DNA from 2 places in the Pectobacterium sp. PL64 genome. Region 1 is predicted to be linked to the other one. Evidence: predicted binding sites of a transcription regulator. Region 1 holds the regulator's gene; the other holds the start of a gene.
What was found. The regulator LexA, encoded in region 1, represses DNA repair genes until DNA is damaged. The targets are predictions, from matches to a motif close to TNCTGTATGTACATACAGNA.
Positions count from the first base shown of each region.

Region 2: rmuC (DNA recombination protein RmuC) is a predicted target of LexA. The motif match lies at 1,427-1,446, and genes of this name have one in related genera.

Region 1 is NZ_CP092070.1:64,045-67,467, forward strand. It holds gene plsB (glycerol-3-phosphate 1-O-acyltransferase PlsB) at 1-747, opposite strand, end outside; gene HP572_RS00270 (diacylglycerol kinase) at 875-1,240, shown strand; gene lexA (transcriptional repressor LexA) at 1,351-1,959, shown strand; gene HP572_RS00280 (CsbD family protein) at 2,418-2,627, shown strand; gene zur (zinc uptake transcriptional repressor Zur) at 2,683-3,192, opposite strand; gene HP572_RS00290 (pirin family protein) at 3,298-3,423, opposite strand, start outside.
Region 2 is NZ_CP092070.1:4,225,793-4,229,215, reverse strand. It holds gene argH (argininosuccinate lyase) at 1-1,271, shown strand, start outside; gene rmuC (DNA recombination protein RmuC) at 1,491-3,053, shown strand; gene ubiE (bifunctional demethylmenaquinone methyltransferase/2-methoxy-6-polyprenyl-1,4-benzoquinol methylase UbiE) at 3,186-3,423, shown strand, end outside.

The DNA.
Region 1 (3,423 bases):
AGCGTTCTGCTGCGCTTTCTCAGTAGAAATCTTCTTACTGCGCGCCTCATCGTCTACGGCTTTCTTGATCGCTTTGGAATCCAGCAGCTTGTTAAATAGCTCCTGACGCACCGGCAAACGTGGCCCAACTGCCGCCAAACGTTGGCGAGAGAAGTGCATACGTGCGACACGCGCCAGTTTGTGGGCTATGGTTTTGTCAGTACCATGCTCGGTCGCCATATAACGTAGCGACACCGGGCTGGAGAAGCGGACAAAGCTGTCGCGGCCTAGCCACAGGACGGCGAAGAATTTCTCAATGCCGTTGAGCAAGCGCAGATGCGGTGTGGCCTGAGTGTGGCCTTCCCGACCCGGAGAGCGCCCAAACATCACAGAAACTGGCACCATCTGTACGTCTAAATCTGGATTGGCACGATGCAGATCCAGATAGTCGTGAAACAGCTTGACGGATTTCTGTTTGGGAACGTAATAGCGGAAGACGCGCGGCCCGTCATTAATAAAGACGTGGCTAGGAAGTTCGACGCCATTGAATTCGAACGACTGCGAGGGATCGGGTAGCCCCAATGCCAGGCATTTCGCACGTAGCGTCAAGAGATCCGCCTGAGAGTTATAAGGCAGAACATAGAGTATAGGACGTGAGGGATCTAACCCTAGCTCGACCACCGGATCTGCGGGAATAACTTTGCTCTTCACCAACAGTTTCAGTGGGAGATTCAATAATTTATAGTAAATTTTACGCCAACCTGACATAACAACATGGAGCCTCTTGTTAGCAATGCGCCGCAAGGATACCAGAAACTGCGCCGGAGATCTGTGGTGATGAGACAACGTAAGCGCGTTAAAATGCGAACTATTTTGCATAAATAGCGGAGGATAAATGAATAAAGCAACGGGGATGACCCGGATCATTAAAGCGACCGGTTATTCCTTTAAGGGGTTGAAGCAGGCGTGGCAGCATGAGGCGGCATTTCGTCAGGAAACGATACTGACCCTTGTCGGCGTCATTATCGCGTGTTTACTGCCGGTTACGCTGGTCGAAAAACTGCTGCTTATCGGGTCTGTGGTACTGATTATGCTGTTTGAGCTGGCCAATAGCGCCATTGAAGCCGTGGTTGATCGCATTGGTCTCGAGCACCACGAATTATCCGGTCGGGCGAAAGATATTGGCTCGGCGGCTGTCTTTGTTGCCATCCTGTTAGCCGCTGTCGTCTGGGGCAGCATCCTCTGGCAACATTTTGCCTGACGGCGCGCATAAATGAGTAAAAGTCAGGGGCTTTGCCGAGATCTCCATTCCCAATTGTGGCTTACCTGTATATACTCACAGCAAGACTGTATAAACAACCAGGGGGCGGAATGAAAGTATTAACAGCAAGGCAGCAGCAGGTTTATGACCTGATCCGCGATCATATTGCGCAAACCGGAATGCCGCCAACGCGCGCGGAAATTGCTCAACAGCTGGGGTTTCGCTCTCCTAATGCGGCTGAAGAGCATCTGAAAGCGCTGGCGCGTAAAGGCGTGATTGAGATTGTATCGGGCGCGTCTCGTGGTATTCGTCTGCTAATGGAAGAAGAGACGGGTATTCCTCTGGTTGGCCGCGTGGCCGCAGGTGAACCCCTGCTGGCACAGGAACATATCGAGTGTCACTATCAGGTTGACCCTGCGATGTTCAAACCTAGCGCTGATTTTTTGCTGCGGGTGAGCGGCATGTCGATGAAAGATATCGGTATTATGGATGGTGATTTACTGGCCGTGCATAAAACAGAAGATGTGCGCAACGGTCAGATTGTCGTCGCGCGTATTGACGATGAGGTGACGGTGAAGCGCCTGAAAAAGCAGGGCAATACGGTACACCTCCTCGCTGAAAATGAAGAGTTTGCCCCGATTGTTGTCGATCTGCGTCAGCAAAGCTTTTCGATAGAAGGCTTAGCGGTTGGCGTGATTCGTAACAGCGACTGGAGCTAACCATTCGCAGAGATGCACTGCTCGTTTGTCTGGGTCAGTGCATCATGTTCTGTTTGTTAATCTGCTAACCATATACATTTAGTTACATTTCGCGTGCGTTTTCTACTATCCCATTACCTCCTGTTTTTTCACCGCTTTTTGCGGTTATTTTCCCTTTATCAATGCTCGTTCCAGTTACAGATTCCTGATTTTTCATTCAAAGTAAAATATTCGACTATAATTTTTATCAAGGTAAGCATTTTTATCTTGATTGTGTGGCGATAGATCAGTTTGACGATCGAGTATTAGCCATCACATTTTGATAGCCCGGTAATCAAGGGAGACAGTGGCGAAGAGCACCGTCATGGTTCACAGAGTTATGATGCTGCTTACTGAATACATCTATTTATCTGAAACTGACGCATACGTCGGTAGTTACGATTTTTTATGCGAAATTCACCTAAGGTACGGAGATTCTTATGAATAAAGACCAAGCCAGCGGTAACTGGAAACAGTTTAAAGGTAAAGCGAAAGAGCAATGGGGCAAATTAACGGATGACGATCTGACGGTCATCGAAGGTAAACGTGACCAACTGGTGGGGAGAATCCAGGAGCGTTACGGGTACGAAAAAGAAGCGGCAGAGAAAGAAGTGAAACACTGGGAAGAGCACCACAAATATCATTGGTAGCTATCACTGGTCACCAAGGTGATGTATCCCCACAGAAAAAACGATAGCCCTTGGGCTATCGTTTTTTAATCGGAACGGTATGGTCGTGACCGCAATGGTCCGGCTGCTTGCATGATGCAACTTCCTGACAGCCTCCACACAAGCCGTGTGCTTCCACCACGCTGTGACGCAGCGTAAATCCCGACTGTTGCGCCAGACTACGCAGCGTTTCTTCCACACCTTCGGTTTGACGTTCTGTAACCTGCCCGCAGCGGTCGCAGATGAAAAGGGCAGACGTGTGACTGTGGTCTTCGATATGGTGGCAGAGCACGTAGCTGTTGTTGGATTCGACGCGGTGAATGAAGCCTTGTTCCAGCAGAAAATCCAGCGCGCGATAGACAGTCGGCGGCTTCGCCTGAGGTTCGGAAACGCGCAGCAGGTCCAGCAGGTCATAAGCGCTGATAGCACCGGACTGCTGTGCCATAAGGCGTAAAACCTCTAACCGCTGTGGCGTGAGACGCACAGCGCGCTGCTGACAAATCTGTTCAGCCTGGGCAAGAAGTTTGTCCTGTTTGGTTGAATCCATTGTCATATCACCCTGACGCATTGAGGAACAAGACGGATATCTTACCACGACTGAATAAAAACGCCGAACTGGCGGCGTTTTCCTGTGAAGACGAGGATAGAAGCGCTATACGACCAGATCGATGAGCAGCGCCCGCAAAGGCGACTCTGCCTGTAGCGTCAACGCCGTTTCTTCCTTAATGAAGGCTCCGTCGCCGCAGTGCAGTGTTTCACTGTTCTGATTGCCTTTTAC
Region 2 (3,423 bases), 910 kb from region 1:
TAGGCTCGATCGGCTGGTCGAAAGCGCTGGTGACGGTCAATGTGCTCAGCGAGCAGGAGCAGCAGCAACTGGAACAGGCGCTGAATGCGCTGCTGGTTGAGGTGCAAGCTGATCCTGAGATGATCCTGCAAAGCGATGCAGAAGACATTCACAGCTGGGTTGAACAGCGCCTGATTGAGAAAGTCGGCGATTTAGGTAAAAAGCTGCATACCGGTCGTAGCCGTAACGATCAGGTCGCGACTGACCTGAAACTGTGGTGCAAAGCGCAGATTGCAGAACTGCTGCTGTCGGTACGCCAGCTGCGTCAGGCGCTGGTCACGACGGCGGAAGCCAATCAGGATGCGGTGATGCCGGGTTACACTCACTTGCAGCGCGCACAGCCGGTGACGTTTGCACACTGGTGCTTGGCTTACCACGAAATGTTAGCGCGTGATGAAAGCCGTCTGGAAGATACGCTGAAGCGTCTGGATGTCAGCCCGCTGGGCTGTGGTGCGTTGGCGGGAACGGCTTATCCGATCGACCGTGAGCAACTGGCAGGCTGGCTGGGATTTGCCTCGGCCACGCGTAACAGTCTGGACACGGTTTCCGATCGCGATCATGTACTGGAACTGCTGTCCGATGCCTCGATCGGCATGATCCACCTGTCGCGTTTTGCCGAAGATCTGATCTTCTTCAACAGCGGTGAAGCGGCGTTCGTTGAGCTGTCTGACCGTGTGACATCCGGTTCTTCCCTGATGCCACAGAAGAAAAACCCGGATGCTCTGGAGCTGATTCGCGGTAAATGTGGTCGCGTACAGGGTGCGTTGACCGGCATGATGATGACGCTTAAGGGCTTGCCGTTGGCGTATAACAAAGACATGCAGGAAGACAAAGAAGGGCTGTTTGACGCGCTGGATACCTGGCACGACTGCCTGATGATGGCGGGTCTGGTGCTGGAAGGCATTCAGGTTAAACGTCCGCGCTGTAAAGAAGCGGCCGAGCAAGGCTACGCGAACTCAACAGAGCTGGCGGATTATCTGGTCGCGAAAGGCGTTCCGTTCCGTGAAGCGCACCATATCGTAGGTGAAGCGGTGGTTGAAGCCATTCGTCAGGGCAAAGCATTGGAAGCGTTGCCGTTGGCCGATCTGCAAAAATTCAGCGCTGTGATTGGCGAGGATGTGTACCCGATTCTGGCGTTACAATCCTGCCTGGATAAGCGTGCTGCACAAGGTGGCGTGTCACCGCAGCAGGTTGCTAAAGCGATTAGCGATGCGAAGCAGCGCTTAGCTTAAGTCGCCCATCTCTGTTCTGTTCCCCCAACGTGGTGTTTCGCGTTGGGGGGATTTCTGCGTTACCGATCTGATTCTTCTGCAAATTATCATCTATCCATTTTCATATGGAATACGGCTCGCATTTTTCTGCTCAGCGTCTTCCCCGCCAGAATTGTTTCTGGACATCCATACAGTATCATTTTACCTTGACCGACAGCGTGAAAGGCCTGCGGAGGCAAAGTGGATATCAGCATATTTTATGGTCTGGGCGGCAGTGCAGTGGGTCTGTTGGTCGGGTGGTTAATTGCCAGCCTGATTCATCAGCAGAAGCTGTCGCGGCATGACACCGAACAGCAGTTGCTGGCGCAGACATTGCAGCAGGCTCAGCAATCGCTCAGCGAACAGCAGCAGGCAAAGCAGCAGGACGAACAGCGGCTACGGCAAAATGAGCTGGAGCTGCGCACGGTTCACGCTCAGCTCTCTGCCAGCCATGAAAAGCTGCAACAGCTTAATGAACTTCGCGCGGAGTGCGTGCAGCTCAATCAGGAACTGCGAACGCTACGTGAAATCAACAGCGCACAGGAAGCGGAATTGCGGGAAGTTACCATTCGGCTGGAAGAAACCCGTATGGCGGCGGAAGAGAAGCAGCGTCTGCTGGCAAACAGCGAACAGCGGTTGACGACGCAGTTTGAGAATCTGGCGAACCGGATTTTTGAACACAGCGGCCGCAAAGTGGATGAACAAAATAAACAGAGTCTGGATAAGCTGCTGATGCCGCTGCGTGAGCAGCTTGATGGCTTCCGCCGTCAGGTGCAGGACAGCTTTGGCGCGGAAGCGCGCGAGCGGCACACGTTGGCGCATGAAATCCGCAATCTGCAACAGCTGAACGCGCAGATGGCACACGAGGCCATCAATCTGACGAAAGCGCTGAAAGGCGATAACAAAACGCAGGGTAACTGGGGCGAGGTGGTGTTAAGTCGCGTACTCGAAGCCTCCGGCCTGCGTGAAGGATATGAGTACCAAACACAGGTCAGCGTGCAGACGGGGGCAAATAGCCGCCTGCAGCCGGATGTCATCGTGCGCTTACCGCAGGGCAAAGATGTCGTGATCGATGCCAAGATGTCGCTGGTGGCTTACGAGCGCTATTTCAATAGTGACGATGACGCAGAGCGTAGTGTGGCGTTGAACGAGCATTTGCTCTCGGTTCGCAGCCATATTCGGCAGTTGAGCAGCAAAGATTATCAGCAGCTTCCGGGCTTGCGTTCGCTAGACTACGTGCTGATGTTTATTCCGGTCGAGCCTGCTTTTCTGGTTGCTATCGATCGCCAGCCCGAATTGATCAACGAGGCGCTAAAGCACAATATTATGCTGGTCAGCCCGACCACGCTGCTGGTGGCTTTACGCACCATCAACAATTTATGGCGCTATGAACAACAGAGTCGCAATGCACAGCAGATCGCTGAAAAAGCGTCGCGGCTGTACGATAAACTGCGGTTGTTTGTCGATGATATGGAAGCGCTGGGGCTGAGTCTGGATAAAGCTCAGGGCACTTATCGTCAGGCGATGAATAAACTTTCCTCTGGGCGTGGTAACCTTATTGGCCAGGCTGAGGGGTTCCGTGCGCTGGGTGTAGAAATCAAACGCACGATTAGCCCGTCATTAGCAGAAAAAGCAACGGCCCATGAGCACGCTGAACGCGATGAATTACTGGATTCCGTAGCACCCGACGCTGTTTCGCCCACCGTGAAAACGGAGGGCGAAGAAGGGGAAATCCCTTTCGCTACCCGTACTGATTCGTACTAAATAGGTATGAATTTCGTGGGCTTGGGCACCATGCTATGCGAAATTAGTGCAGTGGGGTTTTTATACGGGTCTGGTACACTCTCACCATTAATGGGTAGACCCGAAATTTGACTGAAATAGTAGGCGGATAAGATGGCAAGTGAGCAGGAGAAAACGGCCGACTTTGGTTTTCGGACTGTCGCTAGGGATGAAAAAGAAGTCATGGTGGCTGAGGTTTTTCATTCTGTAGCAGCAAAGTATGACTTGATGAATGACCTGATGTCCTTTGGTATCCACCGTGTCTGGAAGCGTTTCACTATCGAATGTAGTGGCGTAAGACGTAACCAGCGAGTTCTGGATCTTGCCGGAGGCACAGGGGATTTAACCGCCA